Regions from separate parts of the Nocardioides sp. REDSEA-S30_B4 genome, predicted to be linked through region 3. Evidence: riboswitches for the same ligand, from Rfam matches in the RefSeq annotation. Region 3 holds a riboswitch; each other region holds the start of a gene.

Region 1 (7,026 bases), on a different contig from region 3:
CGTGGGCACCAGGCGCGGAGCGCGCCGGCGTGGTCCGGTCCCGCTGCTGCGGCCAACGCTGCGGTGAGGCGCGCACCGGGCAGACCCAGCACGTCGTCGATCCGGGCGCCGGCCCAGCCGAAGCGGTCGTGCCGTGCGGTGCGGTGCCCGACCATGGCGTCGAGGGTGTTGGCGGCCCGGAAGCCGAGCAGACCCGGGAGACCGGCGACGGCACCCCAGACCAGGGCTCCCACCACGGCGTCGGAGGTGTTCTCGGCGACCGACTCCACGGCGGCGCGGGCCACCCCGGCGGCGTCGAGGTCCGCGGTCGACCGACCGACGATGCGGCCGACCTGCGCCCGTGCGCCGGGCAGGTCGCCGACCTCCAGGCGCGCCTGCACCGCAGCCGCCTCCCGGTCCAGGCTCGTGCCCCCCAGCACCAGCCAGGTGGCAGCGGCGGTCGTCACGACCCGGGTCGCCGGGCCGGCCCGGCGCTCCACCCCGGCGGCGGGCAGGACCACCCCACCGACCAGGACAGCGGCGTACGCCGTCCCTGCGAGGCGGTCGTCGCGCCACACCCGCTGCTCGAGCCGACTCGCGACGGTGCCGAACCATGCGACAGGGTGGTGGCGCACCGGGTCGGCCCAGACCCGGTCGGCGGCGTAGCCGAGCAGCAGCCCGAGCGCCCGCGCGCTCATCGAGGTCCCGGAGGCGAGACGTGAAGGTGTTGGTCACCGGCGGCGTGCGGTCGGGCAAGTCGCGGCACGCCGAGGAGCTGGTGCGCGAGGCGGCCGACGGGGGAGCGGCGACGTACGTCGCACCGGGCCCGACCACCGACGAGGACATGGACCCCGACTGGGCCGCCCGCGTGGCCGCGCACCGGTCGCGGCGCCCGGAGAGCTGGGCCACGGCCGAGACGCGGGACCTGGCGAGCGCCGTCCGAGCCGGTGACGGACCCGTCCTGGTCGACTGCCTGGGCACCTGGCTGACCGCGGTGCTGGACGAGGAGCGGGCCTGGGACCGGACGGCCGATCAGCTCGAGGAGCTGGTCGCCCGGCGTACCGACGACGTGGTCGCGGCGCTGGCCGCCACCGATCGCGACGTCGTGCTCGTGACCAACGAGGTGGGCCTCGGCGTCGTGCCCGCGCATCGCTCCGGCCGCGTCTTCCGCGACCTCCTCGGGGCGGTCAACCAGCAGCTCGGCGCCGCCTGCGACGAGGTGCACCTCGTGATCGCCGGTCGGGTCCTGGTCCTCTGAACCCGAGGCCGTGCGCGAGTGACGCCTCGGCCGTGCGTGGGTGACGTCTCGGCTCATGTCAGGGCCAGCAGCAGGACGGCGAGGGAGGCCTCGACGCCGGCGCCGAGGACGTCCCCGGTGACACCGCCGAGGCGGCTGGTGCAGCGGCGCACGAGGAGCAGGGACAGGACGACCGCGAGGACGACCGGCACCAGCGCGTGCCACGGCGCGCGCTGGACCGGCAGCACGGCCAGCAGCCCGGCGAGGGCTCCGGCGAGGGCCAGCCACGCGAGCGCGGCGGCGAGCACCGGCACGGTCCCGGCGACCGTCGCGCCCAGGCCCTCGGGGCGCGCCGGAGGGACGGGACGGGCGCAGCAGGTCGCGAGCGACACCCGGGAGCCGAGCACGCACGCCCCCGCCAGCACGCAGCCCGCCGGGGAGCCGGACAGCGCCGCGAACCCCGCGGCCTGCAGCCCCGCGACCAGCACCACGGCCAGCGTGCCCGCCGGGCCCGACGTCCCGGTGCGCATCACCGTGAGCGAGCGCTGCGGGTCGTAGGAGGCGGTGAGCCCGTCGGCGACGTCGGAGAGACCGTCCCAGTGCAGGGCGCGGGTGCCCAGCGCGAGCAGCGCGACGGCCATCAGTCCCCGCGCCAGCGGCGGTACGCCGGTCTCGGCCGTCACCAGCAGCAGGCCGGTGACGGCCGCGCCGAGCGGCAGCACCGCCAGGGGAGCGAGCAGCATGGCCCGCCCCGCCACCTGAGGGTCGACCCGTCGCGGTGGCGGCAGCCGCAGGACGGTCAGGGTGCCGGCCGCCATCAGGAGCGCGTCCGGCCAGCCCGCCGGGCGACGGCTCAGGGCAGGACCTCGCTGAGCAGGGCGGTGTCGCGCAGCAGGGCCGCGGCCGACCGGACGAGCGGCACCGCCGCGACCGCGCCGCTGCCCTCCCCGAGACGCAGCCCCAGGTCGAGCAGGGGCTCCAGGCCGAGCTTCTCCAGGGCCAGTGACTGGGCCGGCTCGGTGGAGCGGTGGCCGGCGGCGAACCACTGCGCAGCCCCCGGGGCCAGCCGGTCGGCGAGCAGTGCGCAGGCCACCGACATCAGTCCGTCCAGGAGCACCGGCACGCCGAGGACCGCGGCCTCGGCGAGGTAGCCGGTGGTCGCCGCGAGGTCCGCCGAGCCCAGGGCGGCCAGGCACTCCACCGGGTCGTCGTGGCGGCCGCGGGACCGGTCGAGCGCGGTCCTCACCACCTCGCTCTTGCGCGCCAGCCCCGCGTCGTCGACCCCGGTGCCGCGTCCCACGACCTCCTCGGCGGGCAGGCCCAGCGTCGCGGCCACCAGGGCCGCGGCGGGCGTCGTGTTGCCGATGCCCAGGTCGCCACCGAGCAGCAACCGTCCACCGCTCGCGACCTCCTCCCGGGCGACGTCGCGACCCAGCGCGAGGGCCGCCCGGACGGTCTCGTCGGGCAGCGCGTCCTCGACGTGGATGGCGCCCGAACCGCGCCCGACGCTGCGGGCGGTCACGGAGCCGGGCAGGTCGGCGAGGTCGTCGTCGACGGCGACGTCGAGGACCCGCACGCTCACGCCGTGTGCGGCGGCCAGGGCTGAGACCCCGGCCCGGCCCGCGGCGACCGCGCGGACCATCGCCGGCGTCACCGAGGCCGGGTAGGCCGAGACGCCGTGCGCCGCGACCCCGTGGTCGCCGGCGAAGACCACCAGACGCACCTCGCCGGTGCGGCGCAGGTCCGGGGGCGGCACCTGGCCCGTGGTCGCGCAGAGCCAGACCGCGAGGTCGCCCAGCCGGCCCAGCGCCCCGGCCGGGACCGCCAGGGCGGCCAGTCGTCCGGCGGCCGCTGCGCGTGCGCCGGGATCGGGCGGAACCACGCTCACAGCGAGACCGCCAGCGTGCGGCGGGCCAGGTCGCGCCGTGCGTCGGCGGCCAGGCGACCCACCAGCCCGGTCAGCACCACCCCGAGCACGGCCCACAGCGTCGCCTGCACCACGAGCGAGGCGGTGCGGAACTCCCACAGCGTGGCCGCCGGGAACCCGTCCACGTCGGCACCCGCCGGCAGCAGCAGGCCCGCGCCGACGACGAGGGTGAGGTACCCGACCACCGCGGCCACCGACGCGACGTACCCGCCCACGCGCCGCGACGCCCGGACCGCGACCACCACGGCCAGGACGGCGAGCACCACCGAGAGGCCCGCGAAGCCGAAGTACGCCGCGGTCCGCTCACCGATCGTCTCGCCCGAGCCGACCGCCGGCGGGTTGGCGGGGTACTTCCAGAACGGCACGAGCGCGAAGGAGACGAAGCCGACCAGGCCCACCACCGCCGTGGACTGGGCCGGGGAGAGGGAGCCGAGGCGACCGACGGCGTACGCCGCTGCGAGACCGACCAGGCCGCCGAGGGCGATGCCGACCAGCACCGTGGACAGCCACAGGCCGACGGTGCGCTGGACGGTGCGGCTGACGACCGCGTCCTCCTCGGCGTGGGAGTGGGCGGCGCTGCCCTCGGCGTGCTCGTGGTCGGCGGGCGCGGTGGACTCCAGGGCGATCGCCTGCTCCACGGGGGGCTCGCCCACCTGGTGGGCGACGGCGAACGTGACGAGGCCGGCCAGCAGGCCGGCGAGCAGTCCTCGGACGAGGAGGGCGCGGGCGTGCACGGTCGCCCTCAGTGGCACGGGTAGCCGAGCAGGTGGCGGCCGTCGTGCGTCAGCTCGTGGACGAACGAGCCCGACGGCACCGACACGGCGCCCTGGTCGACCCCGACGAAGAAGAGCAGGAGCAGGCCGAGGGTCCCGAGGAAGAGCGTCCATGGGGCGAGCTCACGCAGCGAGACGGGGGCGAGCCCGTCCGACAGCGGGGCGGCGGGCGAGATGGGCAGGGCAGACTGCGACATGAGTCCTCCTCAGGGATGACTGCGTCCCTGGTCGATGTGGATGGAAGCGGACGGTCGGGTCTGACTTCCACCCACCGACTCACCGTCGTACGACGACTCGCGGAGGGCGGTCACAGTAGCGCGACTGCGCCGGATTCCCACCGGCTTCCTCACGCCCGCTCGCCGAACACTAGGGCATCGCTGCTCGGACGGGAACGACCGTCCGCCTCCGGGTGTTGGTACGGTCCTCGGGCCAGTCACTGGGAACCCGGTGAGAATCCGGGACTGACGCGCAGCGGTGTGGGTGACGGGCCGGGCAGCACGCCACTGGCGGGGATCCTCGGGAGAGGTGAGCCGCTGGGAAGGCGCCCGGTGCCGAGTGAACCCGAGTCCGAAGACCTGCTGGCCCTTGCGGCAGCCGCCGTGAGGTCGCAGTCGGGCTCCGCGCACGAGCCCGGACCTCGAAGGAGCTGGCCCGGTGCCCGTGTCGTCCCGTCATCGTCCCGATCGCTGTCCCGCGCTCTGCCGCCCCTGGCCGGCCGACGACGGCCTGCTGGTCAGGCTCCGCCTGGTGGGCGGCCGCGTGGCGGTACGTCGCCTCCGCGCACTGCTCCACGTGGCCGAGCGCTGGGGCGACGGCCGGCTGCACCTGACGGGACGGGCCAACCTGCAGCTGCGAGCCCTCCCCGCCGATCCGCTCTCGCCGGGGGCGGTGGCTGCCGAGGTCGTCGACGCCGTGCTCGCGACCGGCCTGGTGCCCAGCCGCAGCCACGAGCTGGTCCGCAACGTGATGGTCTCCCCGCAGACCGGTCACGCGGGTGGCCGGGCCGACCTGCGACCCGTCGCCGACGCCCTCGACGCGGCTCTGTGCGCGGACCGCCGGCTGGCCGACCTGCCGGGCCGGTTCCTGTTCGTGCTCGACGACGGGCGTGGCGACCTGGTGGAACGCGACTGCGACCTGGGCCTCGTCGCGGTGGACGACGGGGCCGCGCAGCTCCGGGTCGGCTCTGGATGGGGGCCGGTCGTGGCCCTGGACGAGGTCGCCGAGACGCTGGTCGGGCTGGCCGCCCGGTTCCTGGACCGGCGCGGTCACGGCCCGTCGGCGGCATGGCACGTGCGGGAGCTGGACAGCCCGCTGGTGCCGGTCGAGCCCGTCGACGCGCGAGTCCCCGGGGAGTGCCCGCCGCTGCCCCACGGTCCGGTGCCCGGCGGCCGCCACGTCGCCGCGCCCGGTGGGGCGCTGGACCGCACCACGGTCGGGTCGTGGCCCGACGGCGAGGTGGTCGTGACCCCCTGGCACGGCGTGCTGCTACCCGAGTCGCTGCTGCCCGAGGGGAGTGCGGCATGACCTGGCAGCCGAGCGCCCCGGCGCGTCGCTACGACTACGTCACCGACGGGCCGGCGATCTACGTCGACTCCTTCGCCACGATCCGTCGCGAGGCCGACCTCTCCTCGGTGCCCGCGTCGGCCGAGCGACTGGCGGTGCGGATGGTGCACGGGTCCGGCCAGGTCGACCTGGTGCCGGACCTGGTGATCCACCCCGAGGTGGTGCCGGCCGCCCGCGAGGCGCTGGAGGCCGGGGCGCCGGTGCTGTGCGACGCACGGATGGTCGCCGTGGGCGTCACCGCGTCACGGCTGCCGCGCGGCAACGAGGTGCGCTGCGACCTGACCGACCCCCGGGTCCCGGGGCTGGCGGCGCGGTGGGGCACCACGCGCACCGCGGCCGCGGTCTCGCTGTGGGAGCCGGTGCTCGAGGGCGCCGTGGTGGCGATCGGCAACGCCCCGACCGCCCTGTTCCACCTGCTCGAGATGCTGGTGGACGGCGGCCCGCGTCCCGCGGCGATCGTCGGCTGCCCGGTCGGGTTCATCGGAGCGGCGGAGTCCAAGCAGGCCCTCGCGGACCTGCGCCGCGACCACGGCATCGACGTCCCGTTCGTGACCGTCCGCGGGCGTCGCGGCGGCTCGGCGATGTGCTCCTCGGCGGTCAACGCGCTGGCCCAGGAGGCGGAGTGAGCGGCCCGGGGGTGCGGCCGGACCGGCCGGGCCGGTTCTGGGGGGTCGGCGTCGGCCCCGGTGACCCCGAGCTGGTCACCCTCAAGGCCGCACGGCTCATCGGCGCCGCCGACGTGGTGGCCTACCACGCGGGTGTCGGCAAGCAGTCGAACGCGCGACGGATCGCGGCGGACCTGGTCCCCGCGGGCTGCGTCGAGGAGTGCCTGACCTACCCGGTCACCACCGGGTCCACCACGCACCCGGGTGGGTACGCCGGGGCGCTCGCCGACTTCTACGCCGAGTCGGCCGACCGGCTGGCCGCCCACCTCGAGGCCGGGCGCGACGTGGTGCTCTTGGCCGAGGGGGACCCGCTGTTCTACGGGTCGTTCATGTACATGCACGATGCGTTGGCCGAGCGCTTCGAGACCGTCGTGGTGCCGGGCGTCCCGGCCTTCGCCGCGGCCACGGCCTCGGTCGCCTGGCCCCTGGTGCGCCAGACCGACGTGCTCACGGTGCTCCCCGGGACGCTCCCCGAGCCCGAGCTCGCACGTCGTCTCGCCGACACCGACGGTGCGGTGATCATGAAGCTCGGCCGGACCTTCCCGGCCGTGCGGCGGGCGCTCGCGGCGGCCGGGCGCCTCGAGCACGCGATGTACGTCGAGCGCGCCTCGATGGGCGAGGAGCGGGTCCTGCCGGTGGCAGAGGTCGACGCGGACACGGTCCCCTACTTCTCGCTGGTGGTCGTCAACGGTGACTCGGTCCACGGCACGGGTCGCCGCGGGCGCGCGACCGACCCGGCGTCCGACCCGGCGTCCGCCCCGGGACCCGCCGGCCCCGCCCCGGCGGAGCTGCTGGTGCTGGGGCTCGGGCCCGGACCCGACGGGTGGCTGACGCCGGAGGTGGAGCGTGCCCTGGGCGAGGTGGACCACGTGGTCGGCTACG
Region 2 (10,919 bases), on a different contig from region 3:
GTGAAGGAGGCGAGCGGAGCCGCGTGCTCGACCGCGATCCGCGTCAGCTCGCCACCGTGACGGGCGCGGGCGTCGGCCAGCAGCACCTCGGTCTCGAGCGTGACGCCGTGGACGACCAGCCGCCCGCCGGGACGCAGCGCACGCAGGCAGACGTCGATCAGCCCGGGGGCGGTGGCGCCACCCCCGACGAAGACCGCGTCGGGAGCGGGCAGTCCGGCCAGCGCGTCCGGGGCCCCGCCCTCGACGACCTCCAGGTCGGGCACGCCGAGGCGCGCGGCGTTGGTGCGCACCCGTGCGGCACGCACCGGGTCGCGTTCCACCGCGACGGTGCGGCAGGTGGCGTGCGCCCGCATCCACTCGATCCCCACCGATCCTGCGCCCGCTCCGACGTCCCAGAGGAGCTCGCCAGGTCGCGGGGCGAGCCGGGAGAGCGCACTGGCGCGCAGGTCGCGCTTGGTCAGCTGGCCGTCGTGGTCGAAGACCTCGTCGGGCAGGCCGACCGCCCATGAGGCGGACGGCGTGTCGCCCTCCACCTCCAGGCACAGGACGTGGAGCGCCGCGACGTCGTGGTCCCACGTCGTGGCGGTGCCGACGAGGCGGTCCTCCTCGGGAGCGCCGAGGTCGGAGAGCGCCGTCATCCGGGTCGCCCCGTGGCCGGACCCGACGAGCAGCCCGGCGACGGCAGCGGGGGTCGAGGCGTCGGAGGACAGCACCACGACCCGGCGTCCCGGCGCCAGCTCGCGCAGCACCCGCTCGACGCGGCGCCCCACGACGGTGACCACGGCGCACGTCTCCTCGGGCCAGCCCATCCGGGCGCGCGCGAGGGCCACCGACGAGACCGCGGGCACCACCTCCACGGACTCGGGTCCGAGCAGCCGCACCAGGGTCCCGGCGACCCCGGAGACCAACGGGTCGCCCGACGCGAGGACGACCGGAGCGGACGCGGCATGGGTCGCCAGCAGCCCCTGCAGGCTCTCGGCGAACGGCCGCCCCCACGCCTCGCGCCGCTGGCCCTCCACCGGCGGCAGCAGCGCGAGCTGGCGCTCCGAGCCCAGCACCACCGACGCGTCGGTCAGGCGCCGCTGCACCGGGACCGGCAGCCCGGTCCAGCCGTCGGCGCCGAGGCCGACGACGACGACTCGCCCGTCCGCGGGCTGGGAGGTCGGCGCTGGGGTCACGGGCGGCAAGGCTATCGTGAGCCCGCAGCTCCGAGGTGCCCCGCGAGGGGAGAATCTGGGAAGCCGGTGGGAGTCCGGCACAGGCCCGCTGCGGTGACCGGTCGCACCACCCAGGTGCGGCGCCGGAAGTCCGAAGACCGGCCTCGGGGCGTTCTGTCCGTTGGCGTACGAGCGGGAGCCTCACGTGCCACAGCACCCCACCCTGTCCTACCCACTCTCGGCCGTGGTCGGGTCCGACGACCTCGTCCTCGCGCTGCTGCTGGCCGCCGTCGCCCCCGAGGTGGGCGGCGTCCTCGTGCGCGGCGAGAAGGGCACCGCCAAGACGACCGCCGTGCGTGGTCTGGCCGCGGTGCTGCCCCCCGTGGAGGTCCGCGAGGGGGACCGGTTCTCCAGTGACCCGCGCGATCCCGCCGACGTCTCGCCGGACGCCGACCTCGTCGCCACCGCCGCGGTCGTGAGTCGCCCGGTGCGCCTGGTCGAGCTGCCCGTCGGTGCGGGCGAGGACCGCGTCACCGGGTCCATCCACCTCGAGCGCGTCCTGGCCAGCGGCCGCGCGGAGTACGAGCCCGGCCTGCTCGCGAAGGCCCACCGGGGCCTGCTGTACGTCGACGAGGTCAACCTGCTCCACGACCACCTCGTCGACCTGCTCCTCGATGCCGCCGCCACCGGCCGCGCCACCGTCGAGCGCGACGGTGTCTCCGTGACCCACCCGGCGAGGTTCGTCCTGGTCGGCACGATGAACCCCGAGGAGGGGGAGTTGCGCCCGCAGCTGCTGGACCGCTTCGGTCTGGCCGTCGACGTCGCAGCGCCCCGTGACCCGGCCCTGCGGGTCGAGGTCGTGCGCCGACGGTTGGCCTACGAGGCCGACCCGGCCGGGTTCGTCGCCGGCTGGGCCGAGGCCGAGCAGCGCCTCGCCGACCGCGTGGCGGCGGCCCGGGCCGCACGCGCCGGGGTGCACCTGAGCGACGAGGTGCTGCTGGCCGTCGCCGAGGTCTGCGCGGCCTTCGAGGTCGACGGGCTGCGCGCCGACATCGTCACCGCACGGACCGCGGTCGCCCACGCGGCGTGGTGGGGGCGCACCGAGGTCACCCGCGAGGACGTCCGGGCGGCCGCCCGACTCGCCCTGCCGCACCGTCGCCGTCGCAACCCCTTCGACAGCCCCGAGGCCGACGACGAACGGCTCGAGCAGGCCCTCGGCGAGGCGCTCGGTCCTGACCAGCAACCGGACCCGGACCCGGATCCCGACGGTGGCCCGGACGGTGGCCCGGACGGTGGCCCGGACGGTGGCCCGGACGGTGGCGGGGAGGATCCTGCAGGGCAGCACCACCCACCGGATGGCCCGCCCCGGCCCGAGGTGTCCCGGCCCGAGGAACAGTCCGAGCCCGAGGAGCAGCCTCGACCCGCGGGCGCGCCCGCCGGGACGACCGTCTCCTCCGGGGACAGCTTCCGCGCCCGCCTGCTCCAGGCGCGCGGCACCAACCGTCGCGTGAGCCGGGTCTCCGCGGGCCGTCGCAGTCGCGCCGAGTCGACGACCGGCCGCAGGGTCGGCGCGGTCGCCGCGACGGACGGCTGTGCGTCGACGCCTCCGGGTCGATGGCCGCACGCCGTCGCATGGAGCAGGTCAAGACCGCCGTGCTGTCGCTGCTGCTCGACGCGTACCAGCGTCGCGACAAGGTGGGCCTCGTGACCTTCCGCGGTGCGTCCGCCTCGCTCGACCTCCCGCCGACGTCGTCGGTCGACGTCGCTGCGCGTCGGCTCGAGGAGCTGCCCGCCGGTGGCCGGACACCGCTGGCCGAGGGCCTGCTCGAGGCCGGCCGGGTGCTCGACCGGGAGCGCCGTCGGGCCGGGGCCCGACGCCCGCTGCTCGTGGTGGTCACGGACGGTCGCGCGACCGCCGGCCCCGACGCCGTACGCCGTTCCCTCGACGCGGCCGATCGGCTCGCGGTCACCGGGGTGGACTGCGTGGTCGTCGACTGCGAGTCGGGGCCCATGCGGATGGGTCTGGCCGGCACGCTCGCGACACGTCTGGCGGCGGAGCACCTCGCCCTGGGCGCGGTCGACGCCGCCGCCCTGCACGGACTCGTCCGCGGGCACGCCGCGTGAGCCCCGACCACCACCGACAGGAGCACCACTGATGCCCCAGGGCAAGCCGCTGACCGTCCCCGACGACGGCCTCACCACCGCACAGCGCCGGCACCTGCCGCTGCTGATGGTGCACACCGGCGACGGGAAGGGGAAGTCCACCGCCGCCTTCGGCCTGGCGCTGCGTGCCTGGAACCAGGGCTGGGACGTGGGCGTCTTCCAGTTCGTGAAGTCGGCGACCTGGCGGATCGGGGAGCAGACGGTGCTCGAGCGCCTGGGCGCGCTGCACGAGGAGACCGGTGAGGGCGGGCCGGTGAGCTGGCACAAGATGGGGGCCGGCTGGTCGTGGCGACGCAAGTCCGGTGACGAGACCGACCACGCGGCGGACGCCGCCGAGGGCTGGGCGGAGGTCAGGCGCGCACTCGCCGAGGAGCGGCACGACCTCTACGTCCTCGACGAGTTCACCTACCCCATGGAGTGGGGATGGGTCGACGTGGACGAGGTGGTCGAGACGCTGCGCGACCGTCCGGGGCGTCAGTACGTCGTGGTCACCGGCAGGCGGGCCCACCCCGACCTCGTGGAGGCCGCCGACCTGGTCACCGAGATGACGAAGGTCAAGCACCAGATGGACCGCGGCCAGAAGGGGCAGCGGGGGATCGAGTGGTGAACGGGGCCACGGCTGCCCCGCACCACCTGCCCCGGCTCGTGGTGGCTGCTCCCTCGACGGGGCAGGGCAAGACGACCGTCGCGACCGGGCTGATGGCGGCCCTACGACGCCGTGGCCTCGTCGTCTCCGGGCACAAGGTCGGTCCCGACTACATCGACCCCGGCTACCACGCGCTCGCCACCGGACGCCCGGGGCGCAACCTGGACCCGCACCTGGTCGGCGAGGACCGGGTCGTGCCCCTGCTGCTGCACGGGGCGCGGGGCGCGGACGTCGCGGTCGTGGAGGGGGTCATGGGCCTGTACGACGGCCGGATCGGTGGCGACGGGTTCGCCTCGACGGCCCACGTGGCGGCGTCGACCCGCTCCCCGGTGCTGCTGGTCGTGGACTGCGCCCGGGCCTCCCGGTCGGTCGGTGCGGTCGTGCACGGGATGGCGACCTACGACCCCGGGACCACCGTGGTGGGCGTGGTCCTGAACCGGGTCGGCTCGGTGCGCCATGCCGCCGAGGTCGAGTCCTCGGTGCGGCTGCCGGTCGTGGGCCGGATCCCGCGCGACTCGGCCGTGGCGACGCCGTCGCGGCACCTGGGGCTCGTCCCGGCGGCCGAGCGAGGACTGTCGGCCGGTGCGCTCGACCCGCTCGTGGACCTCGTGGAGAGACACGTCGACCTCGACGCCGTCCTCCAGCTGGCCGCTGCCGCCCCCGACCTGGAGGCAGAGCCCTGGGTGCCCCCGCTCACGCCGCCGGTCGGTGAGCCGGAGCGGCATCGGCCGGTCGTCGCGGTCGCCGGTGGCCGGGCCTTCACCTTCCGCTACGCCGAGACCGAGGAGCTGCTGCGGGCCGCCGGGTGCGAACCGGTGGCGTTCGACCCGTTGCTCGACCCGGCGCTGCCCCCGGGCACGGCCGGGATCTACCTCGGAGGCGGGTTCCCCGAGGTGCACGCGGCCGACCTGGCGGCCAACCGCGCCCTGGTGGCCGAGCTGCGCGCCGCGGTGTCCGACGGGGTGCCCACGGTGGCCGAGTGCGCGGGACTGCTCTACCTGTGCCGCTCCCTGGACGGGGAGCCGCTGGCCGCGGTCGTGCCGGCGGACGCGACCATGACCGACCGGCTGACGTTGCGCTACCCGGAGGCGGTCGCGGCCGGTGAGTCGCTGCTCACCCGGGCCGGCGACCGGGTGACCGGCCACGAGTTCCACCGCACGACGGTGGCACCGGGCGCCGGGGCCGGGGCGGGTCTGGGACCCGCCTGGGTCGTCGACGGGCAGCCGACGGGGTTCGCCGGCCCCACGCTGCACGCCTCCTACCTGCACACCCACTGGGCCGGGCACCCGTGGATGGCGGAGCGGTTCGCCGCGGCGGTGCACGGTGGCTGAGGGGGCGCTCGAGGGAGCGGTCGACCCTGGTCTGCTGCACCACGGGGACGCCGAGGTCCGTGGCAGCGGGCTCCTCGACCTCGCCGTCAACGTGCACCCGCACGGCCCACCGGACTTCCTGCGGGAGGCCCTGCGCGCGGCCGTCGACGACGTGTGCGCCTATCCCGACCCGGATCCCTCCGAACGGACCCTGGCCCGGCTGCACGGCCGCGCGGCGGAGGAGGTGCTGGTGACAGCCGGGGCCACCGAGGCCTTCACGCTGGTGGCGCGCATGCGTCCCTGGCGCCGGCCCGTCGTGGTCCACCCCCAGTTCACCGAGCCGCACGCCGCGTTGCTGCAGGCCGGTCACCGCGTCCAGACCGTGCTCCTGCCGCTGGGGCGGACGATCACCGAGGCTGCGGTCCCCGAGCACGCCGACCTGGTCGTCGTGGGCAACCCGACGAACCCGACCGGCACCCTCCACCCGCGCGAGGAGGTCGTCTCCCTGCTCCGGCCGGGCCGGGTGGTCCTGGTCGACGAGGCCTTCATGGACGCGGTGCCCGGGGAGGAGGAGTCCTGGGCCGGGGAGCGCCGCGAGGGGCTCGTGGTCGTGCGCAGCCTCACCAAGACGTGGGCGGTGCCCGGCGTACGTGCCGGCTACCTCGTGGGCGACCCGACGTCCGTCGCCGCACTGCGCCGGATGCGTCCGCCGTGGTCGTTCTCGACCGCAGCCGCGGCCACCGTGGCGACGACCAGCAGCGAGCGGGGGGTGGCGGAGCGACGTCGACGGGCGGTCGAGGTGCAGTCGTGGCGAGCGGGTCTCCAGGACGCCCTGGAACGGTGCGGGGTCCCGCACCTGCCCTCAGCGGCGCCGTTCGTGCTGGCGCGTCCCGGCGCCGAGGTGCACGGGGCCCTGCGCTCGGGCGGGGTGGCGGTGCGGCGGTGCGACACCTTCCCCGGGTTGGGTCCCGAGTGGGTGCGCATCGCGGCGCGTCCACCAGCGGTGCTGGCGCCGTTGGTGGAGCTGCTCAGGGAGCTGCCGGTGGAGCGGCCGGGGCGAAATCAGTCCAGGCCGGAGCCGCGCAGCGAGCGGACGGCCACCAGGCCGTGACCGACCGCGGGGGCGGCCAGGATGAGCGCGGCCTGGACGAGGCCGGCGGCGGCGACGGAGGCGCCGTCGACGATGGCGGGGGTACGGCGACGGGCCAGAGTGGTCGGGACGGACTGACCGGTGGGGGTCATCGGGCTCTCCTCGGGCGTGGTGTGCGGGGGCGAGGACACGGTTCCCGGGATGCCGCCCGCCCAGTCCATCCGATCGGGTGAGTGGCCCGGGACCTGAGCGGTCGGGGGACGCGGGGTCAGCGCTGGTAGACCTCGGCGGTCACGGCGAAGGGCTGGTCCTGGTCGCGCGGGATGCCGAAGCACGACCAGTCCGGGGTGTCCTTGTCGCAGCGGAACCTGGTGGAGGCGTTGACCAGGGTCAGCGAGACCGCCTCGACCTTCTCGACGGTGAACGGGGTGGTGACGGTGGTCGAGCCGTTGCGGTCGAGGTCGACCTGCTCGCTGCGCCACTTGCCGTCGACCGTGCGGACGACCAGCCACGCCGTCGGGTCGGTCTTCGCGCGGGGCCCGTCGACGGTGAGCCGCAGGCGGTACGGCGCTCCGGCGAGACCCTCGGAGGTCAACGTGGCGTCCGGCACCAGGACGTAGGACGCCGAGGCCATGTGGTCGACGTCGACCTCGTCGCTGCGGGGGGCCGTGCGGCGGCCGAACGTCCAGGTCGCCTCCGGCTCGGGGGCGGGCCAGTGGTCGCCCTCGGGGTAGCCGCGCCCGGGGGTGAGGTTGGCGGCGGAGTACGCGGCGAACCGCTTGGCGAAGCCGCCCCTGCTCTTCAGCACCTTCTCGACGGCCCGCGTGGAGTAGGTGGACCCGCGAGCGGTGTTCCAGGTCCGGCGCACGATCCCGTGGCCGTAGCGCTCGGAGAGGTGCTCCCAGAAGGGCCAGTTGCCGTAGTGGGCGAAACCGCCCCGCTCGAAGAGGTCCAGGGAGGTGGCGGGCTCGCCGACCTGCCCGAAGGCGAGGTACTGCCGGTTGTCGTTGACCCCGTCGGCGAAGCGCTCCTCCATCCAGGTGGCCGTCGACTCCATGAACCAGCGGTCCTCGTAGTAGTCGTAGCCGAACTGGATGGCGTGGAAGAACTCGTGGGCGGCGGTGACCGCCAGGGTCTTGCCCGGCTTGCCGCCGTACTGGTCCTTGCTGAAGTCGTTGTCCAGCACGCAGTAGCCGCCCGCGCGGGTGCGGTCCTTGCGCAGCACGAAGTCGGCCGAGCAGTAGCCGTAGAGGAGGTCGGCACCCACGTCGGCGAGGTAGACGTCGAACTTGCCGTTGCCGCCGTTGCGCGAGCTCGGCAGGCCGCCGTCGCTCAGGGGCGCGCGGTAGCCGAGGTCGCCGACCTCCCGCTTCCAGACCTTCTTCAGCACCTTCAGCGTCTTGTCGACCCAGGCGCTGGTCGCCCGATCGGAGGTGCTGGTGACGTAGTGGACGCAGAAGTGGCCGCGGCAGCGGCGCTGGGACTTCGTCGTGTAGCCGGTGCCCTCGGGGTCGGCAAGACCGTCGGTCGGACGGGCCAGCAGCGACTCGGCGGCCGCGCGGTCGGTGGCCTCCAACCTCGGCAGCGCCGCGCGCAGGTCACGCAGCACCAGCGTGGCCTCGCGCGAGGTGTGGGCCCCGGGTGCGCCGGGCGAGCGACGAGCCGCGGGGCCGTCGCCGGACCCGCCGGTGAGCATCGCGCGAGCCTCGGCCAGCACCTGCTGGGCGGCGGTGGGCTGCTCCTCCGCGCTCGCACGCGGCGTCACCGAGGGCGCCAGGGTGGCGACCAGCAGTGCCGAGGAGCAGGCGAGGGCGGCCAGCAGACGCATGGGGGGACCTTCCGAGGGGTGCCACCCGGCAGGGGTGGTAGAGGGGGGGGACGGGGGAGCGGACACCCCCGACGGTACGTCAGTCATGGCCGTCCCGCTCGTGGCGACCTCAGCTCGTGCCGGAGATCTTCTCGATCAGGGCGGTGGTGGAGATGGCAGGGGTGCGCGGGAGGTAGACGACCTCGCACACGTCGCGGAACTCGTCGAAACGACCTGCCCAGTCATCACCCATGACCAGCACGTCGGCCCCGTGCTCGAGGATGTAGTCGCGCTTCTGCTCCAGGCTCTCCTCCAGGAACACCGCGTCCACCGGCTTGAGGGCGGACACGATCGCCATCCGCTCGCCCTCGCTGAAGACCGGCTCGCGGCCCTTCTTGCGCAGGTTCAGCGCGTCCGCGGACACGCCCACGACCAGCCGGTCGCCGAGCTCGGAGGCCCGCTGGATCACCTTGAGGTGCCCGACGTGGAAGACGTCGAAGGTGCCGAAGGTGATGACGGTGCGCTGCCGGGTCGGCTCGGGGGTCGGCTCGGGGGTGGGGTCGGGCATGGGCGGCAGTCTGTCAGGTGCGTGCGCCAGACTCTGCAGCGATGACCACCACCGCGCCCTTCCCGACCGGCGACGCCGCTGCCGACCACGCTGCCGACGTACGCCGTGCCCACGCCCTGCGCCGGATGCGTGCCGTCGCCCTGGGGCTGCTGCTGCTCGCCGCCCTGGTCTTCGTGCTCACCCACGACCGCGACGGGTTCTGGGGCTTCGTCAACGCCGGCGCCGAGGCCTCCATGGTCGGCGCCATCGCGGACTGGTTCGCCGTGACCGCGCTGTTCCGCCACCCTCTGGGCCTGCCGATCCCGCACACGGCGCTGATCCCGCGTCGCAAGGACGAGCTGGGGCGGGGGCTGGAGGAGTTCGTCGGGGAGAACTTCCTCTCCGAGGAGGTGGTGCGGGAGCGGGTGCTCGGCGCGCGGGTGTCCTCGCGGGTGGGGGGCTGGCTGGTCGAGCCGGACAGCTCGCGTCGGGTCGCCGAGGAGGCCGCCGAGGTCATCGGCGTGGCCCTGTCGAAGGTGCGCGACGAGCACGTGCGCAGCCTGGTCGAGGACGCGCTGGTGCCGCGCTTCCGCGACGAGCCGATCTCCCCTCTGCTGGGCAACCTGCTCGCGGAGTCGATGCGCGACGACCTCCACCACGGGCTCGTCGACCTGGCGCTGGAGGAGCTGCACGGCTGGCTGGTCGACAACCCCGACACGGTGACCGAGGTGATCGGCGAGCGCGCGCCCTGGTGGGCGCCGCCGTCGATCAACGACCGGGTCACCTCCCGCATCCACCTCGAGCTGGTGCGCTGGGTCGCCGACATCCGCGACCAGCCGCGGCACCGCGCCCGTCTTGCGCTGGACTCGATGCTGCGCCAGCTCGCGGAGGACCTCCAGCACGACGAGGGCACCATGGCCCGCACCGAGGCGCTCAAGGAGCGGCTGCTGGACCGCCCCCAGGTCATCGCGACGGCGATCTCGCTGTGGGAGGCGCTGCGGCACGCGCTGACCGACTCCCTCGACGACCCCGAGGGCGCGGTGCGGCTGCGGATGCGCACCGAGCTGGAGCGGTTCGCCCGCCGGCTCGTGGACGAGCCCGCGCTGCGCGAGCGGCTCGACGGGCTGGCCGCGGACGCCGTGGTCTTCGCGGTCGAGCGCTACGGCAGCGAGCTGACCCAGGTCATCACCCACACCATCGAGCGGTGGGACGGCAAGGAGGCCGCCGAGCGCATCGAGCTGCACGTCGGCCGCGACCTGCAGTTCATCCGGATCAACGGCACCATCGTCGGTGGGCTCGTCGGCGTCCTGATCCACACCGTGGTGGTGCTGCTGTAGGTCGGATCGAGCCGGCGTATTGATGCGCCGGTTCGGCGGCTACTGGGACTCCGTCACCACGGGAGGTCGTCGTACGCCGACTCGTCGCTGACCCGGGCGGCCTGACCGCCCAGCTCCACGACGTCGCCCTTGACCAGCTGGCGCCCGCGGCGCTGGTCGACCTCGCCGTTGACCAGGACCTGCCCGGCGGCGATGACCTCCTTGGCCTCCGAGCCGGACTCGATGAGGTTGGCGAGCTTGAGGAACTGGCCCAGCCGGATCGAGTCGTCGCGGATCGCGACGTCGAAGGGGTCGGGGGCCGCGCTCATCGAGGGCTCCTCGTCAGCAGGTCGGGGACCAGGTCGGCCAGGGTGGAGCAGCCGGCGTTGCCCATGGTCAGGTCGAGCTCGGCGAGCAGGCAGCGCAGCACGTGCTCCACGCCTTCCTGGCCGCCGAGGGCCAGCCCGTAGAGGTAGGGCCGACCCAGCAGGGCCGCGTCGGCGCCGAGCGCCAGCGCCTTCAGCACGTCGGGTCCCGAGCGGACCCCGGAGTCGAAGAGCACGGTGAGCTGCTCGCCCACGGCCTCGGCGATGCCGGGGAGCACGTCGAGGGAGGCGACCGCGCCGTCGACCTGGCGGCCGCCGTGGTTGGAGACGACGATGCCCTGGACCCCCGCATCGACGGCCCGGCGGGCGTCGTCGACGTGCTGGACGCCCTTGAGGACGATCGGGCCGTCCCACCGCTCGCGCAGCCAGGGCAGTTGCTCCCACGACAGCCCGGGGTTGGGGAACACGCCCGCGAAGGCGAGGCCGGCGGTGGCCGGGTCCTCCTCGGCGGGCTTGTCGAGCATCGCGGAGAACACCGGGTCGGAGGTGTAGTTGGC
Region 3 (10,919 bases):
GACCGTGCGGTCGGGGTGCTGGACGACGTCGAAGGTGACGTCCTCCGGGGCTGGGGCTGTCACGGGACTCCAAAGCGCTGGGGTGGCTCGATCCTCGCTGCTGCGGCCGGTGCGCACCAGATCCCTCGGGGTGGGGCGGCGTGCGCGGTGGCTCACGCCGCCAGCCCGAGCTGGGCGAAGGCGAGGTCGAGGCGGAGGCGGTGTCGCTGCGGGGGCGGCAGGCCCGGCGCGCGGCTGAGGTGGCGGTAGCCGCTGGGGGTGATGGTCTCGATGACGGTGGGGTCGCCGGGGAGTGGTCGCGACGACCATCCGGGGGCCTGCTTGGCGTAGTTGCAGCCTTCGCAGAGGCCCTGTCCGTTCTCTGCGCTCGTGGGGCCGCCCTCGGCGTGGGGCCGGACGTGGTCGTGGTGGCGCACCGGTGCGTCGCAGCCGGGTGTGCGGCAGGTGCGGTCGCGGGTGGTGAGGAGGTCCGCGAGCCCGGCGGGGAAGGTGCGGGCCGTCGACTCCATGGCCACCAGTCGACCGCTCCTGTCGAGGTAGAGTCGCTTGAGCTCTGCGACGCCCTGCTCGGACGCCCGGCGCACCAGGTCGCGCACGAGGTCGGCGGGCAGCGGGATGGCGCCGGTGCCGGGGGCGCCGACCCACCCCGGCTCGTCCCCGTCGCGGCCGGGCAGGTTGAGCAGGGCGGCGTCGGACAGCGTCACCTGCACCGTGACCGGGACGACGTCGGCGTCGCCGAGCACCCTCTCGACGAGGGTGTCGGCCATGACCTGGCCGCGGGTGCGCTCGTCGCCGGCGGCGCGGGCGGAGTCGGCGCAGCGGCTCAGGGTCGCGTGCACCGACACGCCTTTGGCCAGTGGGAGCAGGGCCGAGAGCCTGACCATGCCGTCGGCGACCGGTCGGATGCTCGTGTGCCGCTCGGAGACGGCCTTCTCGTGCCGGGCCACCGCGGCGGCCGGGTCGGCGACGTAGGCCAGGCGGTCGACCTCGGCACGGAAGCGGCGCTCGCCCCAGCCGGCCGTGGTGCTCTCCTCGCTCATCAGCTCGGCGTCGATCCGGAGCCGGTCGACCAGGCTCAGGCACGCGGTGCCCTGGGCGATCTGCGTGGCCCGCCACTCGGTGCACCAGCCGGCCCTCATCGCGGCGAGGGTGTGGGGGAGCTCCTCGGCCAGCACCACGGCGAGCCCGAGGTGGATGCCGCCGCGGTGCGGCGACTCCCGTCGGGCCAGCGCGACCTCGGTGCCGATGCCGCGCTCACGCATCGGCGTCGGCAGGTGCGCCCGCTCCTCGACCCGCGCCCGCTTGAGCGCCACCGCGGCCTGCGCCTGCACGGCGCACAGCGAGTTCTTCAGGCGCTCCGCCTCGGCGATCAGCTCGACGGCCGCGGCATCGACCTCGCCCGGCTCTAGCCGACCGAGCGCCTCCTCGGCCTCCAGCGCCTGCTGACGCAGGTCGCGGAGCGTGGCGGCGGGTTCCATGAACCGATGCTAGTCGAACACCAGTTCGAAAACAAGGGTTGCGGGCATTGCGTCATGAAGGGACGGGGTCGAGCAACCTCGTCCGCTGCGCCCCTCAGAACCGCAGCAGCACCTTCCCCGACACCGAGGCATCGCGAGCGGTGCCGAAGGCGTCGAGCACGGTGGCGGTGTCGGTGACGTCCACCTCGTGCGTGATCGCCGCGTCGAGGGAGAGGCCGGCACCCAGGGCGGTGACCACGTCGTCGATCTCGTCGCGGAAGCGGAAGCTGCCGACCAGTTCCAGCTCGCGGGTGATGGCGTTGGCCAGCAGGGTCGGCTGCTCGCCGGCGGGCTGCAGGCCGACCATCACGACCCGGCCGCCAGGACGGGTGCCGCGGATGGCGGAGGCGAGCCCGGGGCGGGAGCCGGAGCACTCGAGCGCGACGTCGACGTCGAGCTCGGTGATGGCCGGGTCGTCGGCGGCGAGGGTGGTCGAGGCCCCCAGGTCGCCCGCGATCCGGCGGGGCAGGTCGTGCAGGTCGACGGCGACCACCTCGGCCGCGCCCAGGGCGCGGGCCGCGGCGACCGACAGGGCGCCGATCGGCCCGCAGCCGACCACCAGCACCCGGCGGTCGCGGACGTCGCCGGCGCGGGCCAGGCCGTGCCACGCCACGGCCGCCGGCTCGCACAGGGCGGCGGTGCGGAGCGGCACGGAGGCCGGGAGCGGGCGCAGCATCGAGGCCGGCAGCGCCACCCGGCGCGCGAAGACACCGGGGGTGTGGGGGAGCAGCGCCGCCGATCCGAGGTAGGAGTCGTGCGTGGCGGGGTGGACCGTCACCGGCGTGCCCGCGGCCGGGCCCGAGCCGTCCTCGGCGGCCACGAGCACGGTCCCGGACATCTCGTGACCCAGCACCATCGGCTCGCGAAGGATCGAGAGGCCCGCGGCGCCGTGGGTCCAGTAGTGCAGGTCCGAGCCGCAGATGCCGCCGTACGCGACCGAGACGACGGCCTCGCCCGGGCCGGGCGTCGGCTCGGGTACCTCCTCGACGCGGAGGTCGCCGGCGGAGTGGGCCACCACGGCGATGTTGGGGGCGAGGTCGGGCAGGTCGCGTGCGCTCACCTCAGACCACCGCCGTCATGCCACCGTCGACGAACAGCACCTGGCCGTTGACGAAGGCCGCCGCGTCGGAGGCGAGGAACACCGCCGGGCCGACGAGGTCCTCGACCCGCCCCCAGCGCGCGGCCGGGGTGCGCCCGCGGACCCAGCCGTCGAAGGCGGGGTCGTCCACGAGCGCCTGGGTCATCTCGGTGTGGATGTAGCCCGGCGCCAGCGCGTTGACCTGCAGCCCGGCCGACGCCCACTCCGCGCACATGGCGCGGGTGAGGTTGCGCAGCCCGCCCTTCGCGGCGGTGTACGGCGCGATCGTCGGTCGCGCCAGGTCGGCCTGCACCGACGCGATGTTGACGATCCGGCCGGCGCCGCGCGGCACCATGTGCCGGGCCACGGCGCGACCGACCACGAACGCGCTGGTCAGGTTGGTGGCCAGCACCCGCTCCCAGTCGGCGAGGTCGAGCTCGAGCAGGGGGACGCGGTGCTGGACGCCGGCGTTGTTGACCAGGACGTCGATCGGGCCGACACGCTCCTCGACCTCGTCGACGGCCGCCGCGACCGCGGCCTCGGCGGTGACGTCGAAGGCGCGGGCGAGCACCCGCCCCTCGCCGTACGCCGACGCGAAGGCCGCGCGGGTCTCCTCCAGCGCTGCCGTGTCTCGGCCGTTGAGGACGACCCGGGCACCGGCGGCGAGCAGGCCGTCGGCCAGCGCGCGACCGATGCCGCGGCTGGAGCCGGTCACCAGGGCCGTGCGTCCGCTGAGCGCCGGCGTGGGCGAGGAGGCGGGTGCGTGGCTCATGCGATGCCCGCCGCCACGCCGTAGATCGCCAGGGCGCCGACGAAGCCGACGATGCCGATGAGGGCCTGGCCGACGGTCCAGGTCTTCAGGGTGGTGGCGGTGTCCATGCCGAAGAAGCGGCTGACCAGCCAGAAGCCGGAGTCGTTGACGTGGCCGGCGAAGACCGAGCCCGCGGCGAGGGCGAGGACCATCGCGGCCAGCTGGCCCGCGTTGAGGTCGGTCGCGGCCTGCACGGCCGGCTGCACCAGCGCGGCCGCGGTGGTGAGGGCGACGGTCGCCGAGCCCTGCGCCATCCGCACGATCGCGGCGATCACGAAGCCCGCGACGATCAGCGGCAGGCCGAGGGATTCGAGGGACTCGGCGATGGCGCCGCCGATGCCGGTGGCTCGCAGGACGCCGCCGAACATGCCGCCCGCACCGGTGATGAGGACGATCGCGCAGATCGGGCCGAGGGCACCGTCGACGACCCGGTCCACCAGGCCGCGGTCGCGGCCGTGCCGCCAGGCCAGGACGTACATCGCGACGAACACGGTGATGAGAAGCGCGACGGGCGTCTCACCGAGCAGGCGCAGCCCGCGGACCCAGCCGTCCTCCAGCGAGACGACCTCGGCGGTCGCCAGCGCGTTGAGGTCGGGTGTTGAGGAAGATCAGGACCAGCGGCAGCGCGAGCAGCGACAGCGTGGTGCGGACCGTGGGGTCGCTGCGGAAGGCCGCGGCGTCGTCGTCGTGGTCGGTGCTGCGCAGGATCTCGGGGACCGGCAGGTCGTAGGTGCGACCGACCCAGCCGCCGAAGACACGGCCGACGAGGACCCAGGCCGGGATCGCGATGAGCAGACCGAGCAGGACCACAAGGCCCACGTCGGCACCGAGCAGGCCGGACGCGGCGACCGGGCCGGGGTGCGGCGGGACGAAGATGTGCATGACCGAGAAGGCGACGGCGGCCGGGAAGGCGTAGGTCAGCACCGAGCCGCCGAGGCGGCGGGCGACGGCGAAGATGATCGGCAGCATGACGACCAGGCCGGCGTCGAAGAAGATCGGGAAGCCCATCAGCAGCGAGGCGATGCCCAGCGCCAGGGGCGCGCGGTCCTCGCCGAAGCGCTGCACGAGCGCGTCGGTCAGCACCTGGGCGCCGCCGCTGAGCTCGAGCATCCGCCCGAGCATCGCGCCGAGGCCGACGAGCAGCGCGACCGCGGCCAGCGTCCCGCCGAAGCCCGAGAGCATCGTGGGCACCACCGCCTCGAACGGGACGCCCGCGGCCAGCGCGGTCAGCGCGCTGACGAGCACCAGGGCGAGGAAGGCGTGCACGCGGGCGCCGATGATCAGCACCAGCAGCACCGCCACGGCAGCGGCGGCGAGCCCGAGGAGGCCGGCGGTCGGCAGCTCCCAGGTCAGCTCGAGTTCGGTCATGGGGTGGTGCTCCTGCTTCTCTGAGTCGCTTCTGCGTGGTGGGGTGAGGTGGACCGGGTGGGTCCGGGGTGGGTCAGGCGTCCAGGTCGCGGGCGACCGTCGCCACGAGCGCCTCGACGGTGGCCTCGACGTCGACGCGGACGCCGGGCTCGTCGGGGTCCAGCGCCTCGAGGGCGCGCTGCTGGGAGGCCTGCAGGCTGGGCGGCATGAAGTGCCCCTCCCGGGCGGACTGGCGCATCGCGATGAGGGAGGCCTCGCCGTCGAGATGGACGAAGCGCAGTCCGGGGGCCCACGACCGGAGCCGGTCGCGGTAGGCGCGTCGCAGCGCCGAGCAGCTCATCACGCCGCCGTCGACGTGGGCGGCCAGCCACTCGCCGACGATGTCGAGCCAGGGCCAGCGGTCCTCGTCGGTCAGTGGCTTCCCGGCGCTCATTTTCTCGATGTTGGCCGCCGGGTGGAGGTCGTCGGCGTCGGCGAAGGGCACCCCGAGGTGGCGCGCTAACGCCGCTCCGACGGTGGACTTGCCGCTCCCGGAGACGCCCATCACCACGATCGGTCCCCGGTCGCCGGGGTCCCCGGGGAGGTCGACGCGGTCAGCTGCTGTGGTCACGATCACAGGGAAACCCATAAAGACATACTTTTTCAAGTGTCACGATCAAATTCGACAGAGCATTTCACTTCTCGCTGTTGGATGAGAGGATCCGTGCCGTGAGCCCGAGCCCCCGCCCCGCGACGTCCGGCGGTCGGCACGCGGACGTGCTCGACGCCCTGGGGGGCGACATCGCCGCCGCCCGGCTGGTCGAGGGCGAGGTGCTGACCGTCGAGGGCATCTGCGCCCGGTACGCCGTGTCGCGCAGCGTCGCCCGCGAGGCGATCCGGGTCCTCGAGGCGATGGGGATGCTCGCGGCCCGCCGGCGGGTCGGCATCACCGTGCAGCCGCGCGCCGGGTGGAGCGTCTTCGACCCCCGGCTGATCCGCTGGCGCCTCGACGAGGGCGACCGGGCCGACCAGCTGCTCTCGCTCTCCGAGCTGCGCCGCGGGGTCGAGCCGGCGGCGGCGGCCCTGGCCGCCGCCCGCGCCGACGCCGAGCAGTGCAAGGCGCTGGCCGGAGCGGTCTCCGACATGCAGGTGCACGCCCGCACGGGCCACCTCGAGCCCTACCTGCGCGCGGACCAGACCTTCCACCGGGTGCTGCTGGAGGCCAGCGGCAACGAGATGTTCGCGGCCCTGGTCGACGTGGTGGCCGAGGTGCTCTCGGGCCGCACCCAGCACGGGATGATGCCGGCGCGCCCGAACCCCGAGGCGGTCGCGCTGCACGACGACGTCGCACGGGCCGTGCGGCTCGGCGACGTCGCGCTCGCGCAGGCGTTGATGACCTCGATCATCGACGAGGCCGCGGACGCGCTGGCGTCGGGGCGGTAGCCCCGCGGGGGCTAGGTGTAGCCGGCTAGGCCGTCGGTGCGGGCGCCGCCCCCTGGGCCGGACCGGCCGGCGGCGTGGTCAGCTCCAGCACGTCGCGCAGGGCCGCGGTGAGCGACTCCAGCTCGGCGGCGTACGCCTCGGAGGTCAGGCGCTTGGACTTCAGCTCACGACCCAGGGAGAGCGCGACGAGGCGGACCCGGCCCGACGTGGCGGGGTCGGTGCGCTCGACGCGCGAGACGGTGCGTTCGAAGTCCAGTCGTGCCGCTGTTGCGCGTGCGTCGGTGTCGATCATGCGTCGTCCCACCCCTCTCGAGTCATGTGGCTGATGCCGTGCTCGACCAGCGTAGGTCGCACCCGGTCGGGACGCCGATTCGGCAGGGGAGGGGGCGGCCGGTCCCACGCGGCCGGCGTCAGGAGTGCACGTGGGCGCGCTGCCCCTCGCGGTCGAAGATCATGATCGCCTCGGCGGGCCTCCCGTCGAGGGCTGACATGGAGTGGGGGACCATCGTGGCGAACTCCGCCGCCTCGCCGGCGGCGACGTCGATCTCGCGCTCGCCCAGCCAGAGCCGGACGCGTCCCTCGAGCACCAGGAACCAGTCGTGGCCGGGGTGCACCCGTTGCGCCGGTCGCACCGGCTCCTCCTCGCCCGGCACCTCGGGCTCGAGCCGCACCTTCTGGGCGACGGTCCGGCCGTCGGGGCGGCTCAGTGGCCAGGTGGTGCGGGTGCCCGAGCTGTGCGGGACCGGTCGGATGACGACGTCGTCGTCGGAGGGCGCCTCGAACAGCACGTCCAGGCTGACGTGGAGCGCCTGCGCGAGCGGGATGACGACGTCCAGGCCCAGGCTGCGCTTGCCGGTCTCGAGTCGGCTGATGGTCGAGGGGCTCAGGTGCGTCCGCGCTGCCAGCTCGTCGAGGGAGTAGCCGAGCGTGGTGCGCAGGCTGCGCAGGCGGGTGCGTGCCAGCTCCTGGACGTCGATGGCGCCGGTGGTCGGAGCGTCGCTGGTCATGGGACGAGCATGACATGTCTTGCGATTCCTGCAAGTCCCTTTGCTGGAACTGGTCGGTCGCCTACCGTGGAGGCATGAGCGGATCCGGCACCCCCAGCACCCATGACCACCAGCACGCGCACGAGCGCCACCACGAGCACGAGCACGAGCACGAGCACGGGCACGGCCACGGGCACCGACGCACGATGCAACGCCACTGCGAGGTCGCAGTCATCGGCGGCTCGGCCGCGGGCCTGGCAGCGGGACTGCAGCTCGCGCGGCAGCGACGCAGCGTGGTCGTCGTCGACGACGTGACCCCGCGCAACGCGCCCGCCGAGCACATGCACGGCTACCTCGGGCGCGAGGGCGCCTCGCCGGCCGAGCTGGTGGCCATCGGCCGCGAGGAGGTCCGCTCCTACGGCGGCGAGGTGCTGACCGGCCGGGTGCTCGGTGCCCGCCGCCTCGAGGACGGCTCGTTCCGGCTCGACCTGAGCGGCGGCCACACGCTGGTGGCCCGTCGGGTCGTCGCCGCCACCGGCGTCACCGACGAGCTCCCCGAGATCGAGGGCCTGGCCGAGCAGTGGGGCCGGGGAGTCGTCCACTGCCCCTTCTGCCACGGCTACGAGGTGCGTGACCAGCGGCTGGTGATGATCGTCGCGCAGCCGCTCGGGCTCCACGCCGCCCCCGTCTGGCGGCACCTGAGCGACCGGCTCACCGTCGTCCTGCACACCGACCTCGGGCCAGACGTCGAGCGCGACAGCATCGCGCCGCTGGAGGCCGCCGGCGTGCCCGTGGTCCGCGGGCCGGTGCGGCGCGTCGTCGAGGCACCCGACGGCGCCGTCGCCGGGGTGGAGATGGTCTCCGGCGAGGTGCTCGCGGCCGACGCCGTGCTCGTCGGGTCACGCTTCCGGGCGCGCGCGCACGTACTCGCGGACCTGGGCGTCGAGCCCACCGACCATCCCAGCGGCGCGGGGGACTTCGTGCAGGTCGACCCGATGACGGGCGAGACCGCCGTGCCGGGCGTCTACGCGGCCGGCAACCTCACCGACCCCAGCCTGCAGGTGCTGCCGGCCGCGGCCCATGGCAGCCGGGTCGGCGCCATGGTCGCTTTCAGCCTGGCGTCCGAGGACCTGCGGACGGCCGCCCGGGACTCGGTGCGGACGTCGGGACAGCGACACGACTGGGAGCAGCGGTACGCCGGCGAGGACCGGATGTGGAGCGCCAACCCCAACGGCACCCTGGTCCAGGAGGTGGCCGGCCTCACCCCGGGCCGCGCACTGGACGTGGGTGCGGGGGAGGGGGCCGACGCCCTGTGGCTCGCCGAGCAGGGCTGGCGGACGACGGCGACCGACATCTCCCAGAACGCACTGGACCACGTGGCCGCCGAGGCCGTGCGTCGCGGGCTCGACGTCACCTGCCTGCAGGCCGACGCGGTGGTGGCCGGTGCCTTCGGCGACGAGCCCTACGACCTGGTCTCCCTGCAGTACGGCTCGTTCCACCGCTCGCCCGACCGCACGGGGGTGCGCAACCTCCTCGGCGCCGTGGCGCCGGGAGGGACCCTGCTGGTCGTCGCCCACGACCTCGCGCCGATGCGCGAGCCGGTCGACGTGGCCGAGCAGACGCGGATGTTCGATCCCGACGCCTACGTGGGGGTCGAGGAGATCGCCGTGGCGGTGAAGGACGACGACGCCTGGGAGGTCGAGGTCCTCGAGACCCGTCCGCGTCCGCCGGGGGCCGCCAGCAGCCACCACGTCGACGACGTGGTGCTGCGGGCGCGCCGTCTCGCGTGACCCGCTGCCGTCAGGGCCCGGGCGCAGGTGCCCTAGGGTGACGGCACACGTCTCGTGGTGACAGGAACCCGGTGCGACTCCGGGGCGGTTCCGCCACTGTGACGCGGTGGGTCCCCGCACCTCGGGGCCCACCGCGAAGCCAGACACTGGCCACGGGACCTCCGCCGAGCAGGGGCGAGAACCCCGAGGAGAAACCCATGGGCCAGACCCGTCGTGCGCGCATCGCGCTGCTGTCCACCTCCGACACCGACCTGCTGTCCGCGCGGGCCAGTGGCGCCGAGTTCGTCCTGGCGAACCCCTCGCGGCCCGGGCACCAGACGATGGCGGAGGCCATCGAGGGCTGCGACCTGGTCGTCGGACGCGTGCTGGGCTCCCCGCAGGACCTGTGTGACGGCTTCGTCCGGGTCCGCGCGACCGGCATGCCGACCGTGGTCCTGGGCGGGGAGCAGCAACCCAGCGCGGAGCTGATGGAGCTCTCCTCGGTGCCGATCGGCGTGGCCGCGGAGGCGCACCGCTACCTCGCCGAAGGCGGCCCGGAGAACCTGCGCCAGCTGCACGCCTTCCTCTCCGACACGGTGCTGCTGACCGGTGAGGGTTTCGAGCCACCGGTCGAGGTGCCGCAGTGGGGGATGGCGGGCCGGGGTCTCGTGGCTCGTTCCGCTCGCACCTCGACCGGCGAGGGGGCTCCCCGTGTGCAGGAGCTGCCGCGGGTCGGGGTGCTCTACTACCGGGCCCACGAAGTGTCGGGGAACGCCGGTTTCGCCCACGCCCTGGCCGACGCGATCGACGCGACGGGTGAGGCCGTGGGCGTCCCCGTCTTCGCCGGGTCCCTGCGCTCGGCGCCCGACGAGCTGTACGACGCGCTCGGCACGCTCGACGCCCTGGTCGTGACCGTGCTGGCCGCCGGAGGGACCACCCCGGCCGGCGCGAGCGCGGGCGGCGACGACGAGGCGTGGGACGTCGAGCGCATGCGAGCGCTGGACATCCCGGTCCTGCAGGGCCTGTGCCTGACCAGCAGCCGCGCGGAGTGGGAGGCCAACGACGACGGGGTGACGCCCCTGGACTCCGCGACGCAGGTGGCGATCCCCGAGTTCGACGGCCGGATCATCACCGCGCCCTTCTCCTTCAAGGAGGTCGACGAGGACGGTCTGCCGCACTACGTCCCCGATGCCGAGCGCTGCCGGAGGGTCGCGCGGATCGCGGTCAACCACGCCCGGTTGCGCCACGTCCCGCCGGCCGAGCGCCGACTGGGGCTCGTGCTCTCGGCGTACCCCACCAAGCACAGCCGGGTCGGCAACGCCGTCGGTCTGGACACGCCTGTCTCCACCGTCCGGCTGCTGGGCCGGCTGCGCGACGCCGGCTACGACCTCGGGCTCGACGACCCGGACGCGGTGGTCAGCCGGGTCCTGGCGATGGCCGAGGACCCCGCGTGCACCGACGCCGAGGCGGGCGACGCGCTCATCCACGCACTCATCGACGCGGGCGGCCAGGACGAGGAGTGGCTGACCACTGCCCAGCTCACCGAGGCGCACGTGCGGATCACGCCGGAGCAGTACGCCGCGTGGACCGCCGACCTCGACGCGGGCCTGCGAGCAGGGATCGAGGAGGCCTGGGGTCCCGCGCCGGGCACGTTGTTCCGCAACGACGACGGGGAGCTGGTGCTGGCGACGCTGCGCGCCGGCAACGTCGTGCTGCTGATCCAGCCGCCGCGCGGCTTCGGGGAGAACCCGGTCGCGATCTACCACGACCCCGACCTCGCCCCGAGCCACCACTACCTCGCGGCCTACCGCTGGCTGGAGGCGGCGCAGGAGACCGGCGGCTTCGGCGCGCACGCGTTGGTCCACCTCGGCAAGCACGGCTCGCTGGAGTGGCTGCCCGGGAAGAACGCCGCGCTCTCCGCGGCATGCGCCACCGACGCCGTGCTGGGCGACCTGCCGCTGGTCTACC

What was found. Region 3 has a riboswitch for cobalamin ahead of A6R01_RS13725 (cobaltochelatase subunit CobN). Riboswitches for the same ligand answer to the same signal wherever they lie in the genome.
Region 1: linked by a shared signal. The riboswitch ahead of A6R01_RS01260 (CbtB-domain containing protein) and the one ahead of A6R01_RS13725 (cobaltochelatase subunit CobN) in region 3 are both predicted to bind cobalamin.
Region 2: linked by a shared signal. The riboswitch ahead of A6R01_RS18225 (ATP-binding protein) and the one ahead of A6R01_RS13725 (cobaltochelatase subunit CobN) in region 3 are both predicted to bind cobalamin.

The regions. Positions count from the first base shown of each region.
Region 1 is NZ_LUPI01000006.1:23,047-30,072, reverse strand. Features, by position in the region: gene A6R01_RS01285 (cobalamin biosynthesis protein) at 1-677, opposite strand, end outside; partial or broken gene A6R01_RS01290 (precorrin-6A/cobalt-precorrin-6A reductase) at 1-67, shown strand, start outside; gene cobU (bifunctional adenosylcobinamide kinase/adenosylcobinamide-phosphate guanylyltransferase) at 698-1,237, shown strand; gene A6R01_RS01275 (adenosylcobinamide-GDP ribazoletransferase) at 1,291-2,034, opposite strand; gene cobT (nicotinate-nucleotide--dimethylbenzimidazole phosphoribosyltransferase) at 2,070-3,098, opposite strand; gene A6R01_RS01265 (CbtA family protein) at 3,101-3,895, opposite strand; gene A6R01_RS01260 (CbtB-domain containing protein) at 3,886-4,113, opposite strand; cobalamin riboswitch at 4,149-4,299, opposite strand; cobalamin riboswitch at 4,313-4,514, shown strand; gene A6R01_RS01255 (nitrite reductase) at 4,571-5,440, shown strand; gene A6R01_RS01250 (precorrin-8X methylmutase) at 5,437-6,105, shown strand; gene A6R01_RS01245 (precorrin-2 C(20)-methyltransferase) at 6,102-7,026, shown strand, end outside.
Region 2 is NZ_LUPI01000006.1:10,705-21,623, reverse strand. Features, by position in the region: gene cbiE (precorrin-6y C5,15-methyltransferase (decarboxylating) subunit CbiE) at 1-1,178, opposite strand, end outside; cobalamin riboswitch at 1,195-1,339, shown strand; partial or broken gene A6R01_RS18225 (ATP-binding protein) at 1,381-2,337, shown strand; gene A6R01_RS01225 (VWA domain-containing protein) at 2,790-3,281, shown strand; gene cobO (cob(I)yrinic acid a,c-diamide adenosyltransferase) at 3,313-3,927, shown strand; gene A6R01_RS01215 (cobyrinate a,c-diamide synthase) at 3,924-5,297, shown strand; gene cobC (Rv2231c family pyridoxal phosphate-dependent protein CobC) at 5,290-6,387, shown strand; gene A6R01_RS01205 (hypothetical protein) at 6,339-6,518, opposite strand; gene A6R01_RS01200 (MXAN_6640 family putative metalloprotease) at 6,635-8,194, opposite strand; gene A6R01_RS01195 (adenylyltransferase/cytidyltransferase family protein) at 8,304-8,741, opposite strand; gene A6R01_RS01190 (DUF445 domain-containing protein) at 8,783-10,057, shown strand; gene A6R01_RS01185 (RNA-binding S4 domain-containing protein) at 10,111-10,365, opposite strand; gene A6R01_RS01180 (alpha-hydroxy-acid oxidizing protein) at 10,362-10,919, opposite strand, start outside.
Region 3 is NZ_LUPI01000076.1:509-11,427, reverse strand. Features, by position in the region: gene A6R01_RS13780 (STAS domain-containing protein) at 1-63, opposite strand, end outside; gene A6R01_RS13775 (HNH endonuclease signature motif containing protein) at 153-1,478, opposite strand; gene A6R01_RS13770 (zinc-binding dehydrogenase) at 1,573-2,577, opposite strand; gene A6R01_RS13765 (SDR family oxidoreductase) at 2,579-3,367, opposite strand; gene A6R01_RS13760 (hypothetical protein) at 3,364-3,897, opposite strand; gene A6R01_RS13755 (SLC13 family permease) at 3,923-4,774, opposite strand; gene A6R01_RS13750 (gluconokinase) at 4,848-5,318, opposite strand; gene A6R01_RS13745 (FCD domain-containing protein) at 5,483-6,196, shown strand; gene A6R01_RS13740 (hypothetical protein) at 6,222-6,488, opposite strand; gene A6R01_RS13735 (XRE family transcriptional regulator) at 6,607-7,203, opposite strand; gene A6R01_RS13730 (bifunctional NAD(P)/FAD-dependent oxidoreductase/class I SAM-dependent methyltransferase) at 7,278-8,972, shown strand; cobalamin riboswitch at 9,011-9,142, shown strand; partial or broken gene A6R01_RS13725 (cobaltochelatase subunit CobN) at 9,170-10,919, shown strand, end outside.